Regions from separate parts of the Rhizobium sp. WW22 genome, predicted to be linked through region 3. Evidence: riboswitches for the same ligand, from Rfam matches in the RefSeq annotation. Region 3 holds a riboswitch; each other region holds the start of a gene.
The links. Region 3 has a riboswitch for thiamine pyrophosphate ahead of thiC (phosphomethylpyrimidine synthase ThiC). Riboswitches for the same ligand answer to the same signal wherever they lie in the genome.

Region 1 (10,180 bases), on a different replicon from region 3:
TCGTCACATGCGACGCCTCTTTTGGCGTCATGCCGAGCGCGAGGTTTCGCTCGACATTCTCAACGACAACGATCGCGTCATCGACGACAATGCCGATGGCGAGCACCAGGCCGAACAGCGTCAGCATGTTCAGCGAGAAGCCGAAAGCCAGCAGGAAGGCGAAGGTACCGATCAGCGATACCGGTATGGCGACAATTGGAATGATCGCCGTCCGCCAGGACTGGAGGAAGACCAGCACGACGATGGCAACGAGGATAGCTGCCTCGAAGATCGTCTTGTAGACCTCATGGATGGATTCGGCGATGAACTCCGTGGGGTTATAGATGATGCGATATTCGAGCCCCTGCGGGAAATCCTGCGCCAGGCTTTCCATCGTCTTTTGAATATCGGCGGCGGCATCGAGCGCGTTCGTGCCCGGGCGTGCGAAGACGCCGAGCGCCACCGCCGGGCTGCCGTTCAGATAGCTGTTGGTGACGTAGTCCTGCGCGCCGAGCTCGATGCGGGCGACATCCTGCAGCTGCACGAGACGACCGTTGCCCGTCGCCTTCACGATGACATAGCGGAATTGCCGCGCATCGGAAAAACGCCCCTGCGTGGTGACGGTATATTGGAACGCGTTGGTGCCGGACACCGGTGGCCCGCCAATCGTACCGCCGGAAACCTGCACGTTCTGATCGCGAAGCGCCTGAACGATGTCGCCGGCGGTCATGCCGTAGGCGGCGAGCTTTTCTGGATCCAGCCAGATGCGCAGCGAATATTGGCGCTCGCCGAAGAGTTGGACGTCGCCGACGCCATCGAGACGAACGAGAAGATCGCGGATGCGCGTACGGGCATAGTTGGAAATATAGAGCTGGTCGTAGCGATTGTTCGGCGAGAGGAGATGCACAACCATCATCAGGTCGGGCGAGCTCTTGACCGTCGTGATGCCGATGCGGCGGACATCATCGGGCAGTCGCGGTTCGGCAATGGCGACGCGGTTCTGCACCAGCACCTGTGCCTTGTCGAGATCGGTGCCGAGCTTGAAAGTGATCGTCAGCGCCATGGAGCCGTCAGCGCTGGAATAGGAGGACATATAGAGCATGTCCTCGACGCCGTTGATTTCCTGTTCGATCGGCGTCGCCACCGTATCGGCTATGGTCTGCGCGTCGGCACCCGGATAGGAGGTACGCACAACGATGGTCGGCGGCGCGACTTCGGGATATTGCGCCACCGGCAGCTGGAAATAGGCGATGCCGCCGACGATCAGCAGCACGATGGATAGGACCGATGCAAAGATCGGCCGATCGACGAAGAAGTGGGAAAACCTCATTGGCTCGTCCCCTGTGCATCGGCCTGGGCCGGCGGCTCGTCATTCGTCGCCTGCTGCGGCAGCTCGATCAGCTGGGGCGTCACCTTGACGCCGGGCCGGATACGCATCAGCCCGTTGACGACAATGGTCTCGTCGCCGCTCATGCCGTCGCGGATGACGCGATAGCCATAGAGCTTCGGCCCGAGACGCACGGATTTCGGCGTGATGTTGCCGGCGGTATCGACGGTATAGACGACGCGCTGGTTCTGATCCGAACCGATGGCTTCATCCGGCACGAGGATCGCCTTGTAGCTGTTGGACCCCTGCACCTGAATACGTCCGAAAAGGCCGGGTTGCAGAACGAGATTGGGATTGGGAAAGCGGGCACGGACGCGGATCGTTCCGGTCTCGTTGTCGACACGGTTTTCCGCGAAATCGAGCTTGCCCTTGAAGGGCTTCTGCTTGGAATCGGCAATCGTCACGGTCACATCGAGACCGCCACCGCCCTGCTGCAGGGCGCTGCCATTCTTGCGGGCCTCGTCAGCGTAGGAGAGCAGCCGGCGCTCATCGACATCGAAATAGAAATCGATGGGATCGAGCGACACAATGGTCGTCAGCACGGTCTGATCAGCCTGTACGAGATTGCCGACCGAGATCAGCCGCCGGTCGATACGGCCGCTGAGCGGCGCGGTAATCCTGGTGAAATCCATGTCCAGATTGGCGCGATCGACCGTCGCCTGCGCACCGCGCACATTCGCCTGCGCCGAAATGAGATCGCGGCGTCGATCATCGAGCGTCGAAGCCGACTGGCTGCCCGTCGTCGACAGGGATTCCGCCCGCTTATATTGCGCATCAGCAAGCGTCAGCGACGATTTTGCCACTTCCAGCGAGGCGGTCGCCTCGTTCAGCGTGGTGATGAAGGGCCGCTGGTCGATGACAAAAAGTAGATCTCCCTGCTTGACGATCGCGCCGTCCTGGAAATGCACCTCCTGCAGGTAACCGCCGACCCGCGAGCGCACGGAAACCTCATCGACCGCCTGGAAGCGCCCGATGAACTCGTCGCTATCGACGACATCGCGAACGACAGGTTTGGCGACCGTAACGGGCGGTGCCGGCGGCGCACCCTGCGCAAGCGCCTGGGCACTCGATAAAACGGCAATAACACAGCTCAACAAGACGGCACGCGGCAGCATCGGCATGAAGCACCCCTTGAAAAACCGCATGCGGCAGCAGGCGCCGTCATTACGGTACGCTCACGAAATTTGTCTGCAACTTTCCGCGAAGAACCTGTCGCCATCAGGCGCGGTGAAACCAGGTCGCTTCGCACTTCCCCAACATGCGCCACGGGCCGCGCCGGCCCGGGGGTATCAACCGGAGCGTGGTCCGGCAACATGCGTTTATGTATAAACGGTTTATCGGATTCGACAACAGGGAATGAACCGCCAGCGATCGAGCGCAACCGATTGTTTTTACTGGATAGTAAAGACGCGCATAGGATGAGCCGATAGAAACATCAGCCCTCCAGCTCCTCGCGCAGCATTTCGAGCTCCAGCCATTCCTCTTCCATCTTGATCAGGCTTTCGCGCAGCTTTTCCATTTCCGCCGCAAGGCGGTTGAAGGTTGTGGGATCCTTGGAAAAGAGGTTCGGATCGGCCATTTTCTTTTCGCGCGCGGCAATCTCGGCTTCCGCCTTCGCCATTTCCTTCGGCAGGTTTTCGAGCGCAAATTTCTGCTTGTAGGAAAGTTTGCCCTTTCCCTTCGAGCTCTCGCCGGCCGGCGCTGTAGCTTCGGCCAATTTCGGCTTTTCGGCTGCTTTTTCCGCCCGCTTGCGCTCCTCGATTGCCCCCTTGCGCTGAGCGAGCATGTCGGAATAGCCGCCGGCATATTCGATCCAGCGCCCGTCGGGCTCTTCCGGATCGGCGGGCGCGATCGTCGAGGTCACGGTACGGTCGAGGAAATCGCGATCGTGGCTGACGAGGATGACCGTACCGGCAAAGCCGGAGACGATTTCCTGCAGCAGGTCGAGCGTCTCGATGTCGAGATCGTTCGTCGGTTCGTCGAGGATCAAAAGATTGGTCGGCCGCGACAGGATACGGGCCAGCATCAGCCGCGCGCGTTCGCCGCCGGAGAGGTTCCTGATCGGCGTGCGCGCCTGCTCCGGCTGGAACAGGAATTCCTTCATATAGCCGGTCACATGCCGCTGCTCACCATTGACGAGCAGGTTCTCGCCGCGACCGTCGGTCAGATAGTTGGCGAGCGTATCTTCCGGGTTCAGCTCCTCGCGCTTCTGGTCGAGGGTGGCGATTTCCAGATTGGTGCCGAGCTTTACAGTGCCGCTATCCGGCTCCAGCTGCCCGGTCAGCATCTTCAGAAGCGTCGTCTTGCCGGCGCCGTTCGGGCCGACGAGGCCGATGCAATCGCCGCGATGTACGCGGATCGAGAACGGCGCGACGATGACCCGCTCATTATAGGACTTGGTGATCTTGTCCGCCTCGATCACCAGCTTGCCGCTTTCCTGCGCATCGGAAGCAGCCGCCTGTACCGTGCCCAAAGCGCCTTTGTGACCGCGATAGCGCGAGCGCATATCCTGTAATTCGCCGAGCCGGCGCATGTTGCGCTTGCGCCGCGCCGTCACGCCGTAGCGCAGCCAGTGCTCTTCGCGCTCGATCTGCTTGCCGAGCTTGTGCTGCTCCAGCTCTTCGGCTTCCAGCACCTGGTCGCGCCAGGCTTCGAAATGGCCAAAGCCCCTGTCCAGACGACGCGAAGTGCCGCGATCGAGCCAGACGGTCGCGGTCGAAACCTTCTCCAGGAAACGCCGGTCGTGCGAGATCAGAACGAGCGCGCTGCGGCTCTTCTGCAGCTCGCCTTCCAGCCATTCGATGGTCGGCAAGTCCAAATGGTTCGTCGGCTCGTCGAGCAGCAGGATATCCGGTTCGGGCGCCAGAACGCGCGCCAGTGCCGCGCGGCGCGCTTCACCGCCGGAAAGGTTCTTCGGATCCTCTTCGCCGGTCAGGCCGAGATGAGAGAGCAGATAGGTGACGCGATAGGGATCATCGCCAGGCCCAAGACCGGCCTCGGCATAGGCCGCCACCGTCTTGTAACCGGCAAAATCAGGTGCCTGCTCAAGATAGCGCACGGTCGACGACGGATGACGGAAGACTTCGCCCGATTGCGCTTCGACGAGACCGGCGGCGATCTTCAACAGCGTCGACTTGCCGGAACCATTGCGTCCGACAAGGCAGATCTTGTCGCCCGGCTCCACCTGCAGGCCGGCACCGGCGAGCAACGGCGCACCGCCGAAGCTCAGAAAGATGTCGTCGAGTTTCAGAATGGGAGGGGCCAAGATCAGACTCCGGAAAGGTCATAAGGGCGGGCAAGAACAATGGCCCTGCCGCTGCCGAGCGAAAAGCGCACATCGCCTTCCGCCACGTTGGAAATGGTGCGCGACGCGCCGAAGGGCAAATGAAAATCGCGCAAGGGGTAACGGGCATTGTCGATGAAAAGGCCCGCCAGATCGCTGAAACCAAGAACGGAGAACAGCGAGCCAGCCGGCAGTGCCAGCGTGAGATCGCCTGACGGAAGCGGCACCGCCTCCTCGTCACCCGACGTCAGCAGCACGTCGAAGCCTTTTTCGGCGAGCTGGATACCATAAAGCAGGTGCTGGATCGCATGATCGGAGCGTTCGCCGCCCATGGCGCCCGCCAGGATCAGTCTCGTGGCGCCGCGATCGATCGCTTCCGAGACGGCGATCTCGCCGTCGGTCGCAGCCTTCGCCGCCGGATAGGGCTGCCTGGGCACATTCGGAAAGGCTCCCTGCAGATCGGCAGGCGTGGAATCAAAATCGCCAACCCACAGCTCCGGTTCCACCCCAATCGCAAGGGCATGGCGCATGCCGCCGTCAGCCGCGATGAAGCGGCTGCCGGAAACCGCGGCGCGCAATCGCTCCGTCAGGCGAAGCTCGCCGCCGAGCAGGATGGTGAAGGTGGTGGACTGGCTCATGAGGCAAGCCCATAGCGCAAAGTCATATCCCTAGGGAAGAGCGCCGTTACCGGAACGGTGCGGCCAAGCCGATCATTCGGTTGTTTCCTTCATGGCGGCCTGGACAACACGTTCATAGCCGCTGACATAACGATCGAAGAGAAACGAAAAGCTCTCGATGTCTTCGGGCGACCAATCGGCAAAGATGCTTCCGATAACGGCGTATTTCTGCACCTGGATTTCCGACAGCAAGCGCTGCCCGAGTGCGGTCAGCACCACGACGATACGCCGCGCGTCCGCCTGCGATGCCTTTCGCCGCAACACACCACGCGTCACCATGTCGGCAGTGATGCGGCTCGCGCGCGATGGATCGATTCGCAAGAGCTCGGCAATCGTGCCGACGGTCACTTCGCCCGTATCTTCCGCCCGCCGCACGACATCGAGCACATCGAGATGCGAAAGCTCAAGCCCCGGAGCCACGTGTTGAATGGCGAGCCTGCCGATCATGCGACGGCCGGTCAGCAAGCGCATGCGCATCATCGCCTGACCGATGCGCAGAAACTTCTCGTCTTCGGCCAGCGTCGGAACTTCGATATCTTTTGTATTCGGCGCAGATGTCATCCCTAAAGCATAGCAGAGGTCGGGACGAAACAAAACATGCAAATGGCATTCACCTGCCATTGACAATTATATGCTAATAGCACATATATTCACCCATGAAGACCGGGCGTCCCGCGCATTCGCTCGATAGCGCAGCGTTCCGGCCCAGTTCGGGTTCTTGCTCCATGGACATGCAGACAAGCTTCACACCGCTCGTGGCGGATCACAAACGGCGGCTTATTCTTTTCCTCTTTCTGATGACTGCCATGTTCATGGCAACGCTCGACAACCAGATCGTCTCGACGGCACTGCCGACGATCGTCGGCGAGTTCGGGCATCTGGATCGCTTCGGCTGGATCGGATCGGCCTATCTTCTCTCACTTTCCGCCGTCATGCCCGTCTACGGCAAGCTCGGTGATCTCTTCGGCCGCAAATATGTGATGATGACGGCGATCGCGATCTTCACGGTCGGCTCTGCCGTCTGCGGTCTAGCCGTCTCGATGGATACACTGATCGCCGCCCGCGTCCTTCAAGGCTTCGGCGGGGGCGGCATCATGGTCTCGATCTTCGCCGTCAACGCCGATCTTTTCGAGCCGCGCGAGCGTGCGCGCTACCAGAGCTATTCGAGCCTCGTGCTGATGGCGTCGGGCGCCATCGGCCCCGTTCTCGGCGGCACGATGAGCGATCTTTTCGGCTGGCGTTCGATCTTCCTCGTCAACGTGCCGATCGGCTTCATCGTGCTTGCCGGCCTGGCCTTCATGCTGCCCTACCGCAAGCCTGCCCGCCGTCCGAAGATCGATTATGCCGGCGCCATCGTCCTTGCCCTGACGACGACAAGCATTGTGCTTGCTGCCGACGGAAGCGAACTCTTCGGGTCGCTGCTATCGCCGCAATGCCTTGGTATTATTGCCTTCGGGGTGATCTGCGCCATCGCCTGGGTCTTCATAGAGCGCCGCGCGCCCGAGCCGATTGTGCCAATGACGCTGTTCCGCAATCCGACATTCGGCCTTCTGCTGATCCTCTCGATCACCAGCGGCGCCGTCGCCATCGGCATGGTCAATTACTTCGCGCTCTTCCTGCAGACGACGACAGGCCTTTCTCCCTCCATGGCCGGGCTGCTGTTCATTCTCCTGACCGGCGGCATCGTCTGCGGCTCGCTCTCCGCCGGCCGGCTGATCGCGGCCAAAGGCCGTTACAAGCCGTTTGCCGTCGCCAGCGCCAGCTGCAGCACCATCGCATTCGCCTCGCTCGCCTTCGTCCATGCCGGTACGCCCATCGTCCTCATTGGCGGCCTGATGCTGCTGCACGGCATCGGCATCGGCCTTGCCCAGCAGGTGCCCGTTATCGGCGTACAGAATGCAGCGGCTGCCCGCGACGTTGGCGCCGCGACCGGTGCCGTCACGCTGTCGCGCATGGGCGGCGCCTCCATTGCCATCTCCATTTACGGCGCCATCATCGCCGCCAAACTCGGCAATGTCGGCGTCTCCATATCCGGCGTACCGAACATCGAGGAGCTGACGCCCAAGATGATGGCCGCCTTGCCCGAGATTACCCGCGAGGCCGTCGCCAACGCCTATGCGAGCGCCTTCAGCCCGTTGTTCATAACGGCAGCCGGCATCTGCATGTTTGGTCTCTTGACCTCGCTGACACTGAAGAATGTGCAGCTCCCGGGTGCCGCGAAGAAATTCGAAAGCCCGGCGGTCGCGGAAGCTGCCGAGTAAATCCTTCCTGCTGCAATCGGCAAGGGAATCATTTCCCTTGTCATCCCTCCGTCACAAGGCTAAATCTGCCGACGCTCTAACGGGGTGCCTTATGTCCTTCAGGACATTTGGCTGAGAGGCTTTCACCGGCCAACCCGCGGAACCTGATCCGGCTAACACCGGCGGAGGGATTAGACGCGTGACGAAATCATAGCGCCCTTTCCCCTTCAAGACGAAACCAAAGTGGAGGCGCTGTCGTGCAAAACCGATCGCTATTGTCATTCTTCACCGGCCTGGCCCTTGCCGCCGGCGCAACGTTTTTTGCTTCTCAGACGGCTGAAGCAGCCGACAAGACCCTGACCATCTACACCTATGAAAGCTTCACCGCCGACTGGGGTCCTGGTGCCAAGGTCAAGGCAGCTTTCGAAAAGACCTGCGGCTGCACGGTCAACTACGTTGCCGTCACCGATGGCGTTGCACTTCTCTCCCGCCTCAAACTGGAAGGAACGGGTACCAAGGCCGATGTCGTTCTCGGTCTCGACACCAATCTTATCGACGAAGCCAAGGATACCGGCCTCTTCGACGCAAGCGGCGTCGACACCTCGGCCCTCAAGGTTCCCGGCGGTTTCAAGGACGACGTCTTCGTGCCCTACGACTACGGCCATTTCGCCGTGATCTATGACAGCCAGACCGTCAAGAACCCGCCCAAGAGCATGAAGGATCTCGTCGAAGGCGATCCCGCGCAGAAGATCGTCATCGAGGATCCGCGCACCTCGACGCCGGGTCTCGGCCTGCTGCTCTGGGTCAAGTCGATCTATGGCGACAAATCCGCCGATGCCTGGGCGAAGCTCAAAGGCCGCATCCTGACGGTCACCCCCGGCTGGTCGGAAGCCTATGACCTGTTCACCAAGGGCGAAGCGCCGATGGTGCTCTCCTACACGACGTCACCGGCCTATCACATGATCGAAGACAAGACCGATCGCTATCAGGCCGCCGCCTTCTCGGAAGGGCATTACATTCAGATCGAGGTCGCCGGCCTCATCAAGTCCTCGCCGAACAAGGAACTTGCCCGCGATTTCCTGAAATTCATGATCTCCACCGGCTTCCAAGACATCATTCCGACAAGCAACTGGATGATGCCGGTTTCCGCCACTTCTGAGCCGCTGCCGGATGCCTTCAGCAAGCTCGTGGTGCCGTCGAAGACCTTCCTGATGAGCCCTGCGGACGTCGACAAGAACCGTAAAGCCTGGATCGACGAATGGCTGACCGCCACCAGCGGCAACTGATGCCTTGATCATACTCACGGCACCCGAGCGAAGACGCGCTATTTCCGGCGGGGCGTTCAGCCTCGGCAGCATTGCGCTCTTCGTCGGGATCGCCGTTCTTGTTCTTCTCTCCGCCGGCATCGAATCCGGCAGCGACACCTCGCTCACAGACCCATATCTACTGCGCATCCTGCGCTTCACACTGCTGCAGGCGGTGCTTTCGACACTGCTCTCCATTGTGCTCGCCATTCCGGTCGCCCGCGCATTGGCGCGCCAGCCGCGCTTTCCCGGCCGGCTGTGGCTGATCCGACTGATGGCCGTGCCGATGGGCCTGCCGGTGCTGATCGGCGCGCTCGGCCTGCTCGGCATATGGGGCCGGCAGGGGCTCATCAATCAGGCGCTATCAGCACTCGGCCTGTCGCAGCCCGTCAGCATCTATGGCCTGGCCGGTATCCTGCTTGCGCATGTCTTCTTCAACATGCCGCTCGCCTGCCGACTGATGCTGGTCGGACTGGAGCGTGTGCCAGGGGAATATTGGCTCGTGGCCGGCGGGCTGGGCATGCAGCCCATCTCGGTCTTCCGCTTCATCGAATGGCCTATCCTGCGCGGCCTCGTTCCCGGCATCGCCGGCCTGATCTTCATGCTCTGCGCCACCAGCTTCACGCTGGTCCTGATCCTCGGCGGCGGTCCGGCCGCGACGACGCTGGAAGTGGCGATCTACCAGGCGCTCCGCTTCGATTTCGATCCCGGCCGCGCCGTGATGCTGTCGCTGCTGCAGATCGTCGTCACCCTGCTTGTGCTCGGCGTCATGACGCTGTTTCGAGCTCCCGACGATCACGGATTGACGGCCGGCCGGGCGCTGCGCCGCATCGATGGACAGGGGATGGCTGCGCGGTACGTCGATACTGCGCTGCTGGCGGCCGCGACGCTCTTTCTCGGCATGCCGCTTGCTGCGGTCGTCGTGACCGGCCTCAAGGCCAATCTTTTCAAGCTCGTCTCCCAGCCGATCTTCCTGCAGGCGGCAGTCACAAGTCTTGCAATCGCGCTTGCTGCGGGCCTTCTGGCCGTGCTGACATCCTTCGCGATCATTCGCGCCCGCTCGGTGATATCGGCGGATCGCCGAAAGTCCCTCGGCCTGTACGGCCTGGCGATCGCATTAGGCGCAAGCGCCTCCCTCATCCTGCTGGTGCCACCGATCGTGCTGGCAACCGGCTGGTTCCTGGCGCTCAGGCCATTGGGCGATCCTAGCCGCTTTGCGGCCGTCCTCATCATTGTCATCAATGCGCTGATGGCGCTGCCCTTCGTCATTCGCGTCATCGAGCCGGCCTATACGGTCCATGTCAGCCGCA
Region 2 (10,180 bases), 290 kb from region 3:
ATGGCTGAGACGACCGCGAGGCCATCTGCGCCGCACGAAAGGACATCGGCGGTATGAACAGCCTTCAGGCCGCCGATTGCCACTGAAGGAACCGGGCAAAGCCTGACGATGCGGGCAAGCCCGTCAAAGCCGATCGGTTGCTTGTGGTCGGGTTTGGTGGGTGTGGCAAAGACCGGACCGATCCCGGCATAGTCGATGATTCCGGCATCTATGGAGGAGGCGAGAGCCTCCGTTTCCACCGAGAGGCCGAGGATCATGTCCGGGCCGATCAGGCGGCGGGCGTCGGCGGCATTCATATCTTCCTGACCGATGTGAAGGCCATCGGCGCCGATGGCGATGGCAGCCTCGACATTGTCGTTGACGATCAGTCGGACATTCGTTCCGTGCAGGATTTGCTTGAGGGCACGGCCGGTTTCGATCATGGCGGGGGTCGAAGCCTCCTTGTCGCGAAGCTGGATCATGGTGGCGCCGCCCGCCACCGCCGCCCGCGTTGTCTCCACCATGCCGAGATCACGGCATAACAGCGGATCGAGGACGAGATAGAGCGAGAGATCGAAGTCTGTCTTCATGCTGCCGATATCCTTGCGTCGCGATCCAGTGTCTCCGGGCTCAAAGCGGCGAGTGCGTCAAGGAAGCGCCAGGAGAAGGAGCCTGGTCCCCCAGCAGCGGCCCCCGCCTGTTCGCCGGCCACGGCAAAGACGGCAAGCGCCGTTATGGTCGCATGGAACGGATCATCCGGAGCTACCGCCGCAAACGCACCGACGAGGCAGGTTAGCGAGCATCCAAGTGCGGTTACTTGCGGCATCAATGGCGAACCGCCTGCAATGCGCTTCGCCTTCTGCCCATCCGTCACGAAATCCGTAACGCCTGTGACTGCCACTACGCAGCTGTGCTTTTCCGCGAGTTGAAGGGCGGAATCTTCCGCCTGCTCGACGGTATCGCGGCTATCGACGCCTTGGCCGCGGCTCGTCCCGCCGGCAAGCGCGATGATCTCGGATGCGTTGCCGCGAATGATTGTCGGCTTTAGTTCCAGCAAGCGCGTGATGGCATCGCGACGAAACGCGGTCGCATAATGGGCGACGGGATCGAGGACCCAGGGCTTGCCGGCATTGTTTGCCGACTGTGCGGCCTTCAGCATGCCCCTAAGCCAACCCGCGGAAAGCGTGCCGATATTGATCGTCAGCGCGCCGGAGATAGCGGCAAACTCTCCGGCTTCCTCTTCGGCATGTACCATTGCCGGCGATGCGCCGGCGGCAAGCATCATGTTGGCCGCGATGTTCATGGCGACGAAATTGGTGATGCATTGTACCAGGGGAGGGTTCGCCCGCATGGTGCGAAGCAGATTGCCTGCAGTTGTTTGGTCTTGCATATCGCCCCTTTCAGGCGGCGAGACGCGTAGGGACGACGTGGTTCAGCTTCGCGAGGTCCCGAGCGACTTCCTCCGCCAGCATGATCTGGTTCAGGTTCGAAGGGTGCTTCTCAGCCCGCCGGATAGCGGACGCCCCTGTCTCTCATCTCTCTTCTTTTCGCAGACAAAGACGGCGCTGTCATCAGCGAATCGCAAAGGCAGGCGCGACCGACGAATGAAGATCGCCTGCTTTTCGGGCGACGCATGCATTAGACGCATAGGTGCAGTGATTCCTTAGCTCTGCAAAAAGCCAATGGGTTCGACTATATAGTTCTTATCGAAGCGACGGGAGCGCCAAGCACGGCTGCTCAGCTTCGAAAGCCCAAGGAAAGGGGATCATCATGAACGTAGCACGCTCTTTCAACAACTGGCGCAAGTATCGTCAGACGGTCGCCGAACTGGGCCGTATGTCCACGCGCGAACTGCATGATCTGGGTATCGATCGCGGCGAGATCCGCAATGTTGCCCGCGCAGCGATCGCTCGCTAACGGCCGAAACGGCTCCTTATAAAAGCTGCATTATGCCGGCGCCTGTTCCCTTGAGCAGGCGCTTTTGCTTTATGGGCATCACCGTTCATTTCCGCGGCGATTGCTGAAGATTGCATCAATCTAGCTCCTTGCTTTTCGCATGACGCATAACTGCCTTGCAAAGAAATGCCTATGAACTGAGCAAAAGACTGGTATGTTCTTCTCATCGAAGCGATGCATCTCCTCCCGCATCCCTTCGCTTGGCAGACGTCCTTATCCTCCTCCCAGGGACGACTGCAGGAATAGCGGAACTCCTCCTCCCATCCGCTGTTCGGTTCTTGTAAAAAGCCTGCCGCTCCTCCTCCCGCGGCAGGCTTTTTCGTCTTGTTGAACTTCCAAGCGATTGAGAATGGCCCGGATCGGTATAGGGATCCTAGCCCGGCGCAGGCGGCATGCGTGCAAAGCAGCCTCGGCGCATTCAAAGAGTTGGGTATCCTCCTCTCGCAAAAATGAAGAGCGGCCTCTATGTGCGATCTATGTAGCGCGCTACATCGAAGATCGCCCAAATTCGATTCCCGAAAAAGGAGGATGCCCATGACCGGCCCTGCCGAATATACCCCGCCGAAAATCTGGACCTGGAACAAGGCCAATGGCGGCCAGTTCGCCAATATCAATCGCCCGATTGCCGGCCCGACTCACGAGAAGGAACTGCCGGTAGGACGCCATCCCCTTCAGCTCTATTCGCTTGGAACGCCCAACGGCGTGAAGGTCACGATTATGCTCGAAGAGCTGCTGGCGCTTGGTCACAGCGGTGCGGAATATGATGCCTGGCTGATCAAGATCGGTGAGGGCGATCAATTCGGCAGCGGTTTCGTTGACATCAATCCGAATTCGAAGATCCCGGCTTTGCTCGACCGCAGTGGCCCGAAGCCGGTTCGCGTTTTCGAATCGGCCTCGATTTTGATGTATCTCGCCGAAAAATTCGGCGCCTTCCTGCCGACCGAGCAGCCGGCTCGGGCCGAATGCATCTCCTGGCTGTTCTGGCAGATGGGCAGCGCGCCCTATCTCGGCGGCGGTTTCGGTCATTTCTACGCCTATGCGCCGACGAAGATCGAATACGCGATCGACCGTTTTGCCATGGAGGTGAAGCGTCAGCTCGATGTTCTCGATCGTCGCCTGGCCGAAAGCGAATATATCGCCGGCAGCGACTATACGATTGCCGATATCGCCATCTGGCCGTGGTACGGCGGTTTGGCCAAGGGGTGGCAATACGGCGCGGCCGAGTTCCTGCAGGTGCAGGACTATAAGAACGTGCAGCGCTGGGCCGAGCAAATCTACTCGCGTCCTGCCGTCAAGCGCGGCCGCATGGTCAACCGCATGTCGGGCGATCCATCTGAGCAGCTGCGTGAGCGCCATGATGCCAGCGACTTCGAGACGAAGACGCAGGATAAGCTGGAAGCCGCCGGCTGATCCGACCATTCGCTTTGCAGAAATGAGCTCGCGGCCCTCCGGATCGCGAGCTTTTTTATTGCGCGTACTGCTGGCGCTGCCGGCCTTGGCAAGTCAGCCTCGCTCCATCTTGCGAAGCGTAATGTTCGGCTGCCGAGGCTCCCCCGCTCGGCGTAGACCGCAGCGCGATTCTGCAAAGCGTGTCGACATTGGCGAAAGAGGAATGCTTCTCCATGCAGCAAGTTGCTGACGACCGTACCCTGGATAAAAATGCGACTACGGGCGCGTTGTGGAAGCAACAGAGCGAGGCGAGGGATGCGCTGCTGAAACACCTGGTGTCGGGTGGCGATGAACGGCTGGATTGCGATCCGCTCACCGGGCTCAACATGTATGGCTATGGTCCGGCACCCCGGCCCGAAGATCTCGCTTTCGGCTCGTCGACGGCATCGACCATATCCGCCGCCGCCTTTGCCGCGGTCGAATCCTATTACGCGGATCTGAGGCGGGAGATGGAAAAAAGCTCGCCGACGGCTTGCTACGATCGTGAAATCGGGCGCGTGCGGGAGGATCTGCTGCGCTTGCTCGGCCTCAACCAAGCGTCGGGCCCCAGGATCGATGCGATCCTGGCCACATCGGGCACGGACATTCATCTCTTTTCGGCAGCACTGCTGGCGGGCGAGAACGAGCGCGCCCTGATGACCATCACGCTGATGGGGAACGAAACGGGCAGCGGCGTCATGACGGCGTCGGCCGGGCGGCATTTCATGAGCCGCGTCAGCAGCGAGCGCGCCGTCGTCAAGGGTGAGGAACTGCGGGCGGGCGACGCCACGCGCAACGCCACCATTGCCGTGCGCAACAAGGATGGTTCCCTTCGCGCCGATAGCGAGGTGGAAGAGGAGCTGCGCGGCCTCATCGAGCTTGCCCGCGCAGCCGGCCTCAGGTGCCTTCTCGTCGTAACAGACGTATCGAAGACCAGCCTGCTGGCGCCGAGCCTTGAGACCGTCATGCGTCTGAAGGAGCGTTTCGGCACCGTGCTGGATATCATGATCGATGCCTGCCAGTTTCGCCTGTCAGCGGCAACGATCCGCGCCTATCTCGCCCATGGTTTCATGGTCGCGCTCACGGGTTCGAAATTCCTCGCCGGGCCGATTTTCAGCGGGGCGCTTCTCTGCCCGCCACAAATATCGGAGCGCTTTAAATCGCGCACTCTGCCTGCAGCCTTGGCAGATTATTGCGGGAAGGCAGAGTGGCCGGAAGGCTGGGCCGCCGGCAATATCTTGCCGGAGCGCGCCAATCTCGGCCTCCTGCTACGCTGGAAAGCCGCGCTGTTCGAACTCGGATGCTTCCTCGATATTCCTGAAGACCGTGTAGTCAAGGTTTTGTCCGCTTTTGCCGAGGCAGTCTCCGATCGTCTTGCGAACGATCCGGCTTTCGAGCCTTTGCAGAGCCGGCCGTTAGAGCGGCGTGAGCTGTGGGGCACATCATCGGCTCTTCGCTGGGATGAAATTCCCTCCATCTTTTCGTTTTACCTGCGCAATTGCACAGATGGCGCCATGCTGACCGCAGCGGAAATGGCAGCGGTCTACAAGGAGCTGGCCGTCGAAGGCGATGGAGTTGCCCTGGTGCGTCTCGGCCAGCCCGTTCGCTGTGCCGATTTTGGTGATGTACCGGCAAGTGCCCTTAGAATTTGCCTGAGCGCGCCGCTGGTCGTGGCCGCTTCCAAGAGCGATGAAGCGCTTGCGGCGGTGGTCGCGCAAGCGATGCAGGTTCTGGATCGCACAGCCGAGGCGGCGGCCCGGCAAAGGCAAGGCAATGCCAAGGACATGCGCCGCAGCGCCTGAAGTTCACACGACGGCTTCAGCTGGCGCGGTGGCTCATCGGCAGCGGATCATGAACCTCGGCGCTCGTCCCCGTCAAAGCCGGCGAAATCGCCTCTGACGATGCCGTGTCGCTGGAGCTTGTCGTAGAAGGTCTTCCTGGGAATGCCGAGCGCTTCGATGGTACGGCGTACATCGCCATTGTTCTGCGACAGGGTTTCGCGGATGAGCTCGGCTTCGTAGCGCTCTACTCGAGCGGGCAACGGCAAACCTTCATCCGTCGCCGGCGCTTCGTCAGATTTTGCCGTTGTTGCCGATTCGAGACCGAGCACGAAGCGCTCGGCAAAATGCGAGAGTTCGCGAACGTTGCCCGGCCAGTCGTGCTGCTGCAGATGGCGGCGCACCGCTGTAGATAGGGCGGGCACCTCGCGCTTGAAGCGATTGGCGGCGCGATCGGCGAAATGGCCGAAGAGCAGGGGAATGTCATCGCGGCGTTCACGCAATGGCGGAATGGAAAGCGTGACAACGTTGAGGCGATAGTAGAGATCCTCGCGAAAATCGCCGCGCTGGCGGGGATCGCCGAGGTCGACCTTCGCCGCAGCAACGACGCGAAGATCGACGGGGCGGACTTCATTGGTGCCGAGCGGTGTCACCTCGCGCATTTCCAGCACGCGCAGCATCTGCACCTGAATTGCCGGCGGCATGCTTTCGATCTCGTCGAGAAACAGGGTGCCGGCGCTTGAATGTTCGATGCGCCCAACGCGCTTCTTCTGGGCGCCGGTAAAAGCGCCCGGTTCGTGGCCGAAAAGCTCGCTCTCGATCACGGTTTCGGGCAGGGCACCACAATTCAACGCAACGAAATTGCCCTTCGCTCGCCGACTCCACCGATGCAGCAGGCTCGCCACCACCTCCTTGCCGCTGCCAGTCTCTCCCGTGACAAGCACATCGACATCCGTATCGGCGATCTGCCGCAGCGTATGGCGCAGCCGCTCGATGGCAGGAGTCTGTCCGATCAGCGGCAGATCGCCCTGCGCCTGCTCCGCCGCCTGCCGCAAGGTCCTATTTTCCAGCACAAGGCGTCGCTTCTCGGCCGCGCGTCGCACGCTCTGCACCAGCCGATCTGTGGCGAAGGGCTTCGCGATGAAATCATAGGCGCCATCCTGGATCGCCTGAACCGCCATCGGAATATCGCCATGACCCGTCATGAGAATGACCGGCAGATCGGCGTCAAGCATCTTGATGCGGGCAAAGAGCTGCTGTCCATCCATCTGCGGCATGCGGATATCGGAAACGACGACACCGGCAAAATCGGCGTCGAGAACAAGAAGCGCTTCGCCAGCGACAGAGAAGGCGGATACGGCGAAGCCAGCCAATTCCAGCGTCTGTTTCGTCGCCCTCAACAGATCCTTGTCGTCGTCGATCAGGAAAACGGGGGAACTCTCATTCATGGCGTGGCCTTGCGCAAATGGACGGTGAAGCGAGTGCCGCTGCCGTTGCTCTCGACATCAATCCGGCCGCCATAATCGACGACGATATCCTTCGAAATGACGAGACCAAGGCCGAGGCCTTTTTCCTTGGACGTGTTGAAGGGTGTAAACAGCGAGTCGAGGATCGCCACGGGAATGCCGGGGCCGTTGTCAGAAACCACAATCTCGACTTCCTCTGAAGTTTCGCGCACTGACACCTCCACCTTGGCCTCGTCGCGACCTTCCAAGGCCTCTAGAGCATTTTGAAAGAGGTTGATCAGCACTTGCTCCAGCCGAATGCGGGTCCCGACAACGCCGAGCCCCGTTGGTGGCAACTCGATCTTCAGCGCATCCAGGCGGCCGGCAAAGCGGCTCCTCAGCAGGACGACGGCCCCCTCTATCACGCTTCTGAGATCAACCGGCTCCGGTGCGGTCCTTCCCTTGCGGGCGAAGGCTTTCAGTTCTTCGGTGATCGTGCCGATACGCTCCGTCAACGCCGCGATCGCCGAAAGGTTTTCCTTCACCGGCTCCGTCTGCCGCCGGTCGAGGAAGACATTGGCATTCTCAGCATAGGCACGGATTGTCGCCACCGGCTGATTGATTTCATGGGCTACGCCGGCGGCGACCTGACCCAGGATGGCAAGGCGATTGGCCTGTACGAGATCCTGCTGCACACCCTGCAGCTTGGCTTCCGTCGCACGGTGGTCTGCAATTTCCGCCTCCAGCCGGTCGCGGGCCTGGCTTAAGTCCTCCGTGCGCTCAAGAACCCGGCGTTCCAACTCATCACGCGCGATCCTGCTCACGGCGATCTGCATGGCGGAAACATCACGGCGGCGCAGCAGGAAAGCGGCGAATGCGAGGATCGGCAGAAGGACGGTCAAGGCGAGGAAGCGTGTCTCGCGCACGGACGAGGCGATCGCCTGATCGGTCGGGATCAGATAGCCGAGCTGCCAGGGCGTCGATGGAACCGCGACCGCCAGCCGCAAATATTCCGCAGCGCTACTTCCAGGCAGAATGGCACGCACGATGGTTGCATCCGGGCCAATTTCTTCGGGATGGCTGACCGGAAGGGGCGAAAGCGGTGCTGCGCCGAATTGCAGGCTTTTTCGAATCGCGTCGGCTTCCTCGCGCGCAAGCGGAGCGGTCGTCATGAAGCGCCATGAGGGCAGGCTGGTGATGAGCACGACACCGCGTTCGTCGGTCACGTAAGCGGGGCGGCCGGTCTCGCTCCAGTCAGCCTCCAGCTGATCGAACTCCATCTTCACCACAACGACACCAAGCGCAGAGCCGACATCGCCGACACGGCGGGAAATGTAGAGGCCAGGGCGATTGCTGACCGTGCCGAGCGCATAATGCTCGGCGGTTCCCGTCTCCATGGCTTTGCGGAAATAGTCACGAAAGGAATAGTCGTTGCCGACGAAACTCAAGGGCTCCCGCCAATTGCTGGAGGCCATGGCAACGCCGTCCTTGCCGGTGACGTAAAGGACGGATGCGCTGGTGCCCGAGACGAGACTTTCGAGCTTACGGTCCAGGGCGACAACATCGTCGATGTGCTTCTCGGCGAGCGCATCTCGGACCTGCTGATCGTCGGCCAGCAAGAGTGGCAGGGCGCGCGGACGTTCGAGGACTGCGCGCAGCAGGGCAACCTTGAGGTTCGCATCCGTGTGCCCCTGCCTCTGAAGCGTTTCTATTGCCGAGAGCCGACCATAGAAATTCGCGCCATAAAGACCAGCCGTAATGACAGCCGCACTTAGAAACGCAAACACGAGCCAGACCCGGCGTGAGCGCCGGCCCAGTTGCTCGGGCGTTAGAAATCGTTCGTTGGCCGGGCGCTGCAGCATTGCCGTATTGTGCATGATTTCGCGCGCGCCGCAATTCGATCTGTGCGAATAATCGCACAGATCGATGATCCTCGATCCGAGCCGGAAATGAAAACTCAACAAAAGCAATGTGTTAAAATCATGGCGCGCATTTGGCACGGTCATTGCAAAAGATGATGAAACAGTCGGAGGCTGTTGAATTCTAGTCGTCGCCCGGAGGGCCGAGAGATCGGTTGGGCTTAACGGAGGACATCATGATTGCTCCCATCGCTGCCGCGGAAACGCGCGCCAAAGTTCCCTTCTACCGGCATCTCTATGTGCAGGTTCTCACCGCCATCGCTGCCGGCATCCTGCTTGGTCACTATTATCCGCAGCTCGGCACGTCGTTGCAGCCGCTCGGCGATGCCTTCATCAAGCTGGTGCGCATGGTCATCGCGCCCGTCATCTTCCTGACGGTCACGACCGGCATCGCCGGCATGTCGGACTTGAAGAAATTCGGTCGCGTCGTCGGCAAGTCGTTCATCTACTTCCTGACCTTCTCGACTTTGGCGCTGATCGTCGGTCTCATCATTGCCAACGTCGTGCAGCCGGGTGCCGGCATGCACATCAATCCGGCGACGCTGGATACGAAGGCCGTCAACAACTATGCGGCACAGGCCCATGACGCCTCGGTCGTCGGCTTCCTGATGAACATCATTCCGGATACCATCGTCGGCGCCTTCGCCAAGGGCGATATTCTCCAGGTGCTTTTCTTCTCGGTCGTCTTCGGCATTGCGCTTGGCGCTGCCGGCGAACGCGGCCGCCCGGTGACGGACTTCCTGCAGGCACTGACCACGCCGATCTTCCGCATGGTTGCCCTGCTGATGAAGTTCGCTCCCATCGGTGCCTTCGGCGCCATGGCCTTCACTATTGGCAAATATGGTATCGGCACGATCGCCAATCTGGCCTTCCTGATCGGCACCTTCTACGCCACATCGCTACTGTTCGTGCTCGTCGTGCTCGGCGCCGTCGCTCGCTATAACGGCTTCTCGATCCTGGCGCTGATCCGCTACATCAAGGAAGAGCTGCTGCTCGTTCTCGGCACCTCGTCGTCCGAAGCTGCATTGCCGGGCCTGATGAACAAGATGGAGCGTGCCGGCTGCAAACGCTCCGTCGTCGGCCTCGTTATCCCCACGGGTTACTCCTTCAACCTGGACGGCACTAATATCTATATGACGCTGGCGGCGCTGTTCATCGCTCAGGCAACTGATACGCCGCTGACCTTCGGCGACCAGATCCTGCTGCTGCTCGTCGCCATGTTGAGCTCCAAGGGTGCTGCCGGCATCACCGGTGCAGGCTTCATCACGCTTGCCGCGACGCTCGCAGTCGTGCCTTCGGTTCCGATCGCCGGCATGGCGCTGATCCTCGGCATCGACCGCTTCATGTCCGAATGCCGGGCACTGACGAACTTCGTCGGCAATGCGGTTGCTACGATCGTCGTCGCCCGTTGGGAAAACGAGCTCGACCAGACCAAGTTTGCCGCCGCCATGGCGGGGCAATTAGGCGAAGAAATCGAGGTGCCTGCCCTGCAGGCCGCCGAGTAAACTTCGCATTATCCTCCCAAGGATGAAACGGCCCTTTCGAGGGCTGTTTTTCCACTTCCGTTCCGTTCGATCACAGTTTCGTGTAGCACCGCCAGATGGCTGCTGCCCCTGGCATCATCAACAGTCGCCTTCATAAAACTGTCACTGCAACAGCTCACAGCATCATACTG
Region 3 (10,180 bases):
GTTCAAGCATGGTCAGCCTCCCTGCATTGGCGTCAGGATCTCGATCCTGTCATCGTCGGTTAGGATATGCTCTCCGCGTTCCTCGCTATGGACGAGTTCGCCGTTGACGGCGGTTGCCAACCACTCGCCCTCATATTCGAGAGCCGTGAGAAGTTGCAAAAGCGTCGTTGCTTCGACAATCTGCGCTTCGCCATTGATGATCAGGCGCATTGGCGGCTCCTTTCGTCGTGTCCGTAAAAGACGAGATCGGCGGCTTTCTCGGCCATCGCGGGCGCGAGCAGGAAGCCATGGCGATAGAGGCCGTTGACAAGGATGGCTTTGCCCTGCCGCGTCACGCGCGGAAGGTTGTCTGTAAAGGCAGGGCGGATGCCGGCGCCGGTTTCGACCACCGCAGCTTCGGCAAAGGCCGGATGCAGCGCATAGGCTGCGTTCAAGAGTTCCATCAGCGAACGGGCGGTGATCGGCCCTTTGAAGTCGGTCTCGATCATCGTCGCACCGACCATGAACAGGCCTTCGCCGCGCGGCACGATATAGACGGGAAAACGTGGATGCAGCAGGCGGACGGGGCGCGAAAGCACGATCTCATCGCTCTGCAGATAGAGCATTTCGCCGCGTACGCCGCGCAAATCGCGGATGCGGCCGATGCGGGCAGCTCCCGTGCAATCGATGATTTCAGAGAAGCTATCGTCATCCACGAGCCCGTCGATAAAGGTGACGCCTTTTGCAGATAGATCGTCCTTCAACGATTGCAGGACCTCGCGGGGATCGAGATGTGCTTCCTGCGGAAAGAACAGGCCCTGGTGGAACCGGCCGGCAAGCGAAGGCTCAAGGGCGGCGATTTCGTCTTCGTCCACCCAGCGATAGTCCGTCGTGCGGCCGGCGAATCGCTTCAGCTCGTTTTGATCGCGGTTCGGCGCGACGACGAGCGTTCCATTGCGGACGATCTTGCCCGGCAGAATCGCGTCCCATCGATCGGCAGAATCACGGCCGAGCGTCAGTACAGCCTCATCGGCACTTTCGCACTCGCACCATGGCGCCAGCATGCCGCCGGCAAGCCAGGAGGCGGCATGATGAAAATTCCGGCTTCGATCTGAGATCGTGACCTCGGCTCCGCGCCGGACCAGCTCGTGGGCGACCGTGAGGCCGGCAACGCCGGCCCCTTTAACGAGAATACGCATGTCATTCAGCCGGCTGTGCAGGGGTTTCGACCGGCATATAGAGGTCTCCGCCCTCTCGATACTTGGCCGCCATGGCTTCCAGCCCTTCCTTCTGCGCTTCGGCGCGGATGTCGTGCGAAATCCGCATCGAGCAGAATTTCGGACCGCACATCGAGCAGAAATGGGCCACCTTATGAGCTTCTTTCGGCAGGGTTTCGTCGTGGAAGCTGCGAGCCGTGTCCGGATCGAGCGAAAGGTTGAACTGATCCTCCCAACGGAATTCGAACCGGGCGCGCGACAGAGCATCGTCACGAACCTGCGCGGCCGGATGACCTTTGGCGAGATCCGCCGCATGCGCTGCGATCTTGTAGGTGATGACGCCTGTCTTGACGTCGTTGCGATCGGGCAGACCAAGGTGCTCCTTCGGCGTGACGTAGCAGAGCATCGCCGTCCCGAACCAGCCGATCATGGCAGCGCCGATGCCCGATGTGATGTGGTCATAGCCGGGCGCGATATCCGTCGTTAGCGGCCCGAGCGTGTAAAAGGGCGCCTCGCCGCAGACGGAAAGCTGCTTGTCCATGTTTTCCTTGATCTTGTGCATCGGCACATGGCCGGGGCCTTCGATCATCACCTGGCAATCCTTGGCCCAGGCGATCTTCGTCAGCTCGCCGAGTGTTTCCAGTTCGGCGAATTGTGCGGCGTCGTTGGCATCAGCTATCGAGCCGGGGCGCAGGCCGTCGCCGAGCGAGAAGGAGACGTCATAGGCACGGCAGATATCGCAGATTTCCTCGAAATGCTCGTAAAGGAAGCTCTCGCGATGGTGATGCAGACACCACTTGGCCATGATCGAACCGCCGCGCGAGACGATGCCGGTGACGCGATTGACGGTGAGCGGGATGTAATGCAGCCGCACACCGGCATGGATGGTGAAATAGTCGACGCCCTGTTCCGCCTGCTCGATCAGCGTGTCGCGATAGATTTCCCAGGTCAGTTCCTCGGCAATGCCGCCGACCTTTTCCAGTGCCTGATAGAGCGGTACGGTGCCGATCGGCAGCGGCGAATTGCGGATGATCCATTCGCGGATGTTGTGGATGTTGCGGCCGGTCGAAAGGTCCATGACGGTATCGGCACCCCAGCGGGCAGCCCAGACCATCTTCTCGACCTCCTCCGCCATTGAGGAGGTGACTGCGGAATTGCCGATATTGGCGTTGATCTTCACCAGGAAGTTCCGGCCGATGATCATCGGCTCGCTTTCGGAGTGATTGATGTTGGCCGGAATGATCGCCCGGCCGCTCGCAACTTCCTGGCGGACGAATTCCGGGGTGACATGATCCGGAATATGGGCGCCGAAGCTTTCGCCATCGCGAATCAGGGCTTCTGCCTTGGCCTTGCGGCCGAGATTTTCGCGAATGGCGATGAATTCCATTTCCGGCGTGATGATGCCGGCGCGCGCATAGGCGAGTTGGGTGACCGCCTTGCCGTCTTTCGCCCGCAGGGGCTGGCGCTTGGCCGGAAATTCCGGTGTCAGCCGCTCGCCGGTGACGAAACCATTGTCTTCAGGGCGCACATGCCGGCCTTCATAAGTCTCGACATCGCCGCGAGCGAGAACCCAGTCGCGGCGTAGCTGAGATAGACCCTCCTCGATGCGGATATCGGCGCCCTCGATTGTGTAGGGGCCGGAAGAATCATAAACAATGACAGGCGGCTCGCCCGAGGTCGGATGGACGCTGATTTCGCGCATCGGCACGCGGATGTCCGGGTGGATCTCTCCGGGAACATAGATTTTCGCGGATGCCGGCAGCGGGCCGGTGGTGACGGTCGGAGTGAGGTTCTTTGCGGCAATATTCATGGTTTGAGGCTCCAAGTTGCAGTTGGAGACCCAGTCAATCAGCCGGAATGATGAAAAGACGCCGGCATGGAATCCAGGCGGGAATCCGAAGCCTTCGAGCGCTTGCACCGTCCCTACGCCAGTATGAACTGGATCAGGTTCAACGGGTCACTGCGCAACAGGAGGCAAAGCCTCATTGTCCAGCAGTATCTCAGCCCCTTGCCGGGACCCCCCTGGTGAATACGGAAAGGCTATGCCTTACCCTTGTTCTCTGTCAACCCCGCAACGACGGTCGCGTTTTCTCAATCGATTGACCAGTGTGGCGCGGGGGCGGCTTGGATTCTATAGGGGCGAGCCTCCTATAGGCGCGATCATCATCTTCGATGACGCTGCTCTTGATCTAAGTCCGTTCCCGCATAAATGGTACCGATGAAAATTCCGGATCTCGAGCCTGATTGGGGAAGGCTGTCTCGATTTGGTGCGAATTCTTGAACCTTGGCGACGGCCGACTATTCCGGCAGTAAAAGGCTCAGCCCGCCGCCAGTTGCATTTAAGCAACAGCAATCAAGTCTAATGCCGGGGCGGGTTTCACAGAATTGACAAACATACGGGCTGTTTGTAAACCAAATATAGGACATAACTGTCTTACGGACGAGCAATCGGCCGGATCGGTAGAGGCATTTCAAAACCTTTGCCGCGGGGTGAATTATGGAGGTTAGAGGGGACTCAAGCCGACATCAGGTGCGTATCTGCCGGACTGCCCGGTTGCGTTTAAACCGACGTAATCCTCAGGGTGGTGTTCCAGCTTTGTACTCGCGGTAAATTGGAATGCATATTGCAACCAGGAGTTTAAAATGAACATCAAGAGCCTTCTTCTCGGCTCCGCTGCTGCGCTAGCAGCAGTTTCTGGCGCCCATGCGGCTGACGCGATCGTCGCTGCTGAGCCCGAGCCGCTGGAATACGTTCGCATCTGCGACGCATACGGCGCTGGCTACTTCTTCATTCCAGGCACCGAAACCTGCCTCAAGATCGGCGGCCGCGTCCGTACCGAAGGCGAGTGGTACGATGCCTACAACCCGAACAGCCATAACGGTACGCTGTGGCACACCCGTGCGGAGCTGAGCGTCGACACGGCAACCGACACCGAATACGGCCCGCTGAAGACCAACACGGTCATCCGTTGGGACTGGAATGACGGCAACTCCACCTCCACGAAGCTGCTGTTCGCAAACATCAGCCTCGGCGGTTTCCTCGTTGGTAAGGCTGACTCCCAGTACAACTCCTACATCGGTTATGCCGGCGACGTCATCAACGACGACGTGATCTATGACGGTCCGTACGAACTCAACCAGTTGACCTACAACTACGACGCCGGCAACGGCTTCACGGCTGTGATCTCGGTTGAAGACTCGAACTCCAGCGGTTCTGGCGCTTCCTATGGCTCCAGCTGGTGGTCTGACGACAAGGGCAACCACTACGCTCCTGACGTCGTTGCCGGTGCTGGCTTCAAGTCCGGCGCATGGGGCTTCAAGGTCGTTGGCGGTTACGACTCGATCGTCGAAGAAGGCGCCATCAAGGCTCGTGTCGATGCTGACTTCGGTACCTTCTCGGCCTTCTTGATGGGCGGCTGGAACACCGACGGCGACAAGCTGAACAAGTATGCCGGCACCAACCTCGATCGTTCGGCTTGCCCGGTTAACGATGCATCGAAGTGCGGCTGGGGTGACTGGGCTGTTTGGGGCGGCGTTGGCGTTCCGATCAACGAAAAGCTGAAGTGGAACCTGCAGCTCGCCTACACCGACTCGAAGATTTTTGCCGCAACCACCAACGTCAAGTGGAACCCGGTCAAGAACCTGCTCATCGAGCCGGAAGTCTCCTACACCAACTTCGATTCTGTGAACCAGGATCAGTGGGCTGGTATCCTGCGCTTCGAGCGTAGCTTCTAATATTGAATTACCCGGCTCAATGCCGGGTAAGAGAAGCCTGACGTTCCAATCCGTCAGGCTTCTTTCATCGATCGGTTGACCTCCGATCAAAGCAAAGGATCTGGCTTTCCCTCCGGATCCTTTTTTATTTCCAGCTTTGGGAAATCGGTTCAGCTCCCGGCAGAAGCTTCAAACTGCCGTCGTTGGTTCTCTTCAATTCCGAAGAGACCACCGTTCTAGGCTTTTTCCGGTATCATCGCGGCAATCGCCAGTTCCTGCGTCTGTGCAAGCGGGAACCAGGTTTTAAGCACCATCTTTATGAACATCTGTCCACACGGGACCAGTTCGAAGCTGCCTCGGTCGAGGGTCCATTCGGTGATCAGGCCGCCGATGACCGCTGTCAATGCGGAAGAGGCAGTATCCGGCGTCCAGGGAGGCGGAAGTTTTGTCTTTTCATCCATAAGGGTGAATATGCGTTCGAAATTTTCGTGCATGTCGTGCCGAAACGAACTCGCACGGCTCGTGGTGCCGTCGCAAAACGCCATGTCGAGATGCATCATAACTTTCAGCATGCTACGCTTGCGCGGGTCGCTGTGGATATCGTCAAATATCGCGGCTATGGTATCGGCGATGAGATCGAGCGGGTTGGGCGGCAGTTCCTTCGACATCCGCTCCGCCAGATCCTTGAACGGCTGCTGGGCCTCGTCGCGGATCGCAAACATCAGCCCTTGCTTGTTCTTGAAATGCCAATGCACTGCCCCCCGCGTGACACCGGCGGCTACGGCTATCTCTTCCAGGCTGACATTCTCGTAGCCCTTGTCGAGAAACAGAGCTTTTGCGGATTGCAAAATCTCGTTCCTCGTTTCTGCCGCCTCCTCCTTAGTTCGCCTCATTCACCTCTCCACAGAAACCGATGTTCAAGCTGCGCCCCTCTTATTGATATTCTTCTTCCATCATACCGTTCAGTGCTGGAGCCCATATACCAGCGATGCTCAACGGAGTGGAGGTATTTATCTATCCTCAAAAATTGAGCAAGCAAATCGTAACAGAATATATCCTGTCAAGCGCTATAAGCCACGCGCAAGTTTCCGTGAGCAATTTCCCCATGTTGTGAAGTGAAAATCGGAAAGTGCAAATGCTGATATAGCCATGATGGCGAAATATATTGGCCGGGCGATCCCCGGTCCGCTTGTTCCGGAAGCGATGCAGCGTTCAAGTTGAAACCTATGATGCATTTAGCCTGCGGCGTTCGCAGATCCGTCAGCTCATATCGATCATCGAAGTCTTGATCCCGCCGTCATGCGGCGGGTCTGACCGCCATGGCTTTGGTCGAACTGGCGGAACCGGTCGACAAGCGATCTGCTGCAGCTCTGACCTAGCTTGAGCTTTCGTCTGTCTTTTTGCAAGCTGACAATAGTTCGAGCGCAAATCGTCTTTCAGCGTGGAAAGAGAATTCGAAAATTCCTGGCATAAGAGCGACGGATTTGCATAAGCGCCGCGTTCAATTCTCGTGAACCCGCGTTTGATGTCGAAGGATGATACGCTGACCGAGATGCTGCGATCCAAGTGGCACTGTTTGCCGACTATAAGGCCGAGGTGCCATGCAACTATCGCAGTGAACTGGAGCGGTGGCGATTGTCGATGAAGTGGGATCGCGCGCCCAAGAGTGGCGACCAGGATGAGGATCTACTTGGCCGAATCGCTGCAGGCGATGTTTCGGCGATGCGCATGATGGTCGCGCGGCAATTGCCGCGCATCGTCGCCGTCGCGACCCGCATGCTTGGCGATGCGGCCGAGGCCGAAGATGTGGCGCAGGAGACATTTTTGCGCATCTGGCGAAATGCCGGCGGCTGGCGCCAGCGCAACGCGCGCTTCAGCACCTGGGTGCATCGTGTGGCGATCAACCTTTGCTATGATCGCCTGCGCCGCCGCAAGGACGTTCTTGCCGAACATCCGCCTGACATCGAATATGAAGGGCCGGCGCCGGATGCGGACTTGATGAGCGAGGATGATCCGTCGAGACGCGTCGAACGGGCCTTGCAGATGATTGCGTCCCGGCAGCGCGAGGCGATCATTCTGGTTTATTATCAGGCGCTGTCGAATGTCGAGGCGGCTGAGGTCATGGATGTCAGTGTCGATGCACTGGAAAGCCTGCTTGCGCGTGGAAGGCGCTCCTTGCAGGGGCTTTTGTTGAAGGATGAGGGCGATGGTTGAAAATATCGCGGGTCCGATGAATGCCGAGCGGTTCGAAGCACTGACTGCGGCCTATGGCGGTGATATCGGCCGATGGCCGCAGGCCGAGCGCGGGGCCGCGCGGGATTTTGCCAAGAATAGCGCCGCCGCGCAAACACTCGCGCGCGCCGCCGATCTGGATGCGCTGCTCGACACCTACGTCGTAAGACCCCGTCACACCGGCCTGGAAGAGCGAATCCTCGCAAAGCTCGTGCGGCGCCTGACGATACGAAACTGGTTCCGCTTCGGTTCGGCCGGGATCGGCCTTGTGGGGGTCGGCATCGCCGGCGCGCTTGCCGGCAGCATTGCAATCGCCGTCTTGGTTCCGAGCCTGACATCCGATACCTCGATCGTCGCAGATGGAACCGCGACGATGTTTGGCGATATAGGGCCGGACGCGGGTACAGCACAGCAGGACAGCCAATGACGGAACGCAGCTTTCGAATAGTGGTCATTTTTCTTTTGGTGCTGAATACGTTCCTGGTCGGAGCATTGGCCGGTGGTGGGCTGACCTGGATACGTAAGACGCAGGCGCGGGCCGGAATGATGCCGCTAGCCGGCGAGCAATTGCCTTCGGCGCAGAGGAAGGCTCTGCGTGCGGCGCTCAACGAAGCCCGCAAGGACGAACGTCAGATCATTCTCGAGGCACAGCAGGCCAAGGTCGACGCCGCCTCCATTCTTGGGCAGCCGACGTTGGATAAAGAGGCGCTCTCGGCCGCGCTGGCGAGGGCGCGCGATGCCGATATCACCTTGAGGGCGAAGCTGGAGCAGCGTGCGGTCGATTTTGCGGCAGGGCTTTCCTACGACGAGCGTCGGGCGCTGGCGGAAAGCCTGGTCCGCCGCAGCATGCCCAAGGCTGCCGCTGCCACAAAATGATCATACTTGCCGAGCGACGGATCGAAACCAAGCCTGCGTTAAAGGAGCATGTTTGATGCAGGAGTTGGCAAGTCCATGGCCCAGCAGTCCAATGATGTTTATGCAGCGCTCGCTCTTTCCCGCTTTGGGCTAGGGGCTGACCACAACGGCACCACGTCGATCGCATCGGATCCGCGCGGCGCGTTGTTGGAAGAAATCACTGAGCGCTTCGTCCCGGTTCCGGTCGGGCCGCAGCTGCAATCGACGGCCGATCTTCTCGTTTCTCTCTACGCATTCCAGGAACAGCGCAAGCAGGCCAGACAGCAGGCGGCGGTCGCAGCCGCCGCCGCACCGCAAGACAAACTGATGCAGGGGCCGGAGCAGCCGCAGAAACCTTCGGCACAGCCGTCCGGCACGACGCCAAACAGTCAAGCCATGGCGGCGCAGCCGAACAACCAAGCTATGGCGGCTGCCATCGGCAAGGCAGTCGAGAAGCTGGAAAAGCCCGCAATGCCTTACCTGCCGCAGCAGGTCCTGTTGGCGGAAGTGGATGCCCGCTTCAACGGCACTATCCGGCAGCCATTGATCGGTTTTGGCGAGCGGCTTGCCATGTTCTGGGCAAACCATTTCGCGGTCGCCGTCTCGAAGAGCGAGGAAGTTCATATCGTTGCTGGTGCCTTCGAGCGGGAAGCAATCCGGCCGCACGTCTTCGGTCGTTTCGCCGATATGCTATTCGCCGTCGAGACCCACCCAGCCATGCTTGCCTATCTCGACAACCAGCAATCGATCGGACCGAACTCGAAGGCCAATGCCAACAAGAAGCGCGGCTTGAACGAGAATCTCGCCCGCGAAACGTTGGAGCTCCACACGCTCGGCGTCAATGGCGGCTACACGCAGACGGATGTGACGACGCTTGCCAGGATCATCACCGGCTGGACGGTGGCGCGCGCCGAGGGCAGACTCGGAACGCCCGGTACCTTCGTCTTCAATGCAGGCGCGCACGAGCCTGGCGACCAGACGCTGCTCGGTCTCACCTATGCCGACAACGGCGTGGGGCAGGGGCGGGAGGCGCTGCGCGATCTTGCCCGCCATCCGGCAACGGCACAGCATATCGCCACCAAGCTCGTCCGGCATTTCGTCGCCGATACACCGCCGCCAGGACTTGTGCAAACCGTCGCGGCGACCTTCAGCAAGACGGATGGTGATCTTTCGGCCGTCTACCGGGCGCTCGTCGGCTCCGAGGATGCATGGAACCCGACCCTGTCGAAAGTTCGCTCGCCGCTCGAATTCATGACCGCACTTTTGCGGGCAAGCGGCGAGACGCCGAAGCCGAATGTCATTCTCGGCGCCCTGACAGCCATGGGCCAGCCTTTCTGGGCGCCGGCCGGTCCTAACGGCTTTGCCGACACCGCCGACGTCTGGGCTTCCAGCGAGGGCCTGAGCATGCGCATGGATGTCGCCAATATGATCGCGAATGCGGTGCCACCTCAGGTCGATCCCCGCAGTTTCGTGTCCGACAGCCTGGGGCCGCTTCTTTCGAACGAAACACTGCAGGCGGTATCGCGTGCGGAAACCCGCAAGCAGGGCCTAACGATCGCTTATCTTTCCCCCGAATTTCAAAGGCGCTGACCATGACCTGCGAACTCATGACCCCCACCCGTCGTGCCGTACTTGGCGCTTCCGGCGCCTTGTTTGCCTGGGCCTTCATCCCGCGCTTCGCCCATGCCGCCGGCGGACGCGACCCGCGTTTCATTACTATTATCCTGCGTGGGGCGCTTGATGGTCTGACCGCCGTCCCGCCCGTTGGCGACCCTGATTATCAGGCTTTGCGGCAGGCGATCGCCATGACGACGAGCGGCCCCGAGGCGGCGTTGCCGCTCGACAGCTTCTTTGCGCTGCATCCGTCGATGCCGAATTTCAACAGGCTCTATCGCGCAGGACAGGCGGCCGTCGTGCATGCCAGTGCGACGCCCTATCGCGATCGGTCCCATTTCGACGGTCAGGACGTACTGGAGTCCGGTTACGAAATGCCCGGCCGCGTCGAATCCGGATGGCTGAACCGGATGCTGGAGGGCCTTCCGAAGGGAGACAAGGTTTCACCGGGAGCTTCGGAGATCCGAGGCCTCTCGGTCGGTGCCAATGCACCGCTTGTCATTCGCGGCAGGGCGCCGGTACTCGGCTGG

Region 1: it holds a riboswitch for thiamine pyrophosphate, as region 3 does, so the genes downstream of both, thiB (thiamine ABC transporter substrate binding subunit) here and thiC (phosphomethylpyrimidine synthase ThiC) in region 3, are expected to answer to the same signal.
Region 2: it holds a riboswitch for thiamine pyrophosphate, as region 3 does, so the genes downstream of both, thiM (hydroxyethylthiazole kinase) here and thiC (phosphomethylpyrimidine synthase ThiC) in region 3, are expected to answer to the same signal.

Annotation. Positions count from the first base shown of each region.
Region 1 is NZ_CP178198.1:3,211,287-3,221,466, forward strand. Features, by position in the region: partial or broken gene ACK83U_RS15720 (efflux RND transporter permease subunit) at 1-1,309, opposite strand, end outside; gene ACK83U_RS15725 (efflux RND transporter periplasmic adaptor subunit) at 1,306-2,481, opposite strand; gene ACK83U_RS15730 (ABC-F family ATP-binding cassette domain-containing protein) at 2,802-4,631, opposite strand; gene ACK83U_RS15735 (thiamine diphosphokinase) at 4,634-5,287, opposite strand; gene ACK83U_RS15740 (MarR family winged helix-turn-helix transcriptional regulator) at 5,360-5,887, opposite strand; gene ACK83U_RS15745 (MDR family MFS transporter) at 6,052-7,587, shown strand; TPP riboswitch at 7,658-7,774, shown strand; gene thiB (thiamine ABC transporter substrate binding subunit) at 7,860-8,852, shown strand; gene thiP (thiamine/thiamine pyrophosphate ABC transporter permease ThiP) at 8,860-10,180, shown strand, end outside.
Region 2 is NZ_CP178199.1:1,134,598-1,144,777, reverse strand. Features, by position in the region: gene thiE (thiamine phosphate synthase) at 1-569, opposite strand, end outside; gene thiM (hydroxyethylthiazole kinase) at 566-1,369, opposite strand; TPP riboswitch at 1,420-1,516, opposite strand; gene ACK83U_RS24225 (DUF1127 domain-containing protein) at 1,750-1,896, shown strand; gene yghU (glutathione-dependent disulfide-bond oxidoreductase) at 2,470-3,345, shown strand; gene ACK83U_RS24215 (hypothetical protein) at 3,558-5,165, shown strand; gene ACK83U_RS24210 (sigma-54-dependent transcriptional regulator) at 5,213-6,589, opposite strand; gene ACK83U_RS24205 (sensor histidine kinase) at 6,586-8,463, opposite strand; gene ACK83U_RS24200 (dicarboxylate/amino acid:cation symporter) at 8,682-10,010, shown strand.
Region 3 is NZ_CP178199.1:1,420,089-1,430,268, reverse strand. Features, by position in the region: gene ACK83U_RS25585 (thiazole synthase) at 1-10, opposite strand, end outside; gene thiS (sulfur carrier protein ThiS) at 13-210, opposite strand; gene thiO (glycine oxidase ThiO) at 201-1,178, opposite strand; gene thiC (phosphomethylpyrimidine synthase ThiC) at 1,180-3,006, opposite strand; TPP riboswitch at 3,099-3,230, opposite strand; gene ACK83U_RS25565 (porin) at 3,840-4,931, shown strand; gene ACK83U_RS25560 (TetR/AcrR family transcriptional regulator) at 5,147-5,632, opposite strand; partial or broken gene ACK83U_RS25555 (TetR family transcriptional regulator) at 5,681-5,803, opposite strand; gene ACK83U_RS25550 (RNA polymerase sigma factor) at 6,552-7,124, shown strand; gene ACK83U_RS25545 (hypothetical protein) at 7,117-7,569, shown strand; gene ACK83U_RS25540 (periplasmic heavy metal sensor) at 7,566-8,018, shown strand; gene ACK83U_RS25535 (DUF1800 family protein) at 8,094-9,626, shown strand; gene ACK83U_RS25530 (DUF1501 domain-containing protein) at 9,629-10,180, shown strand, end outside.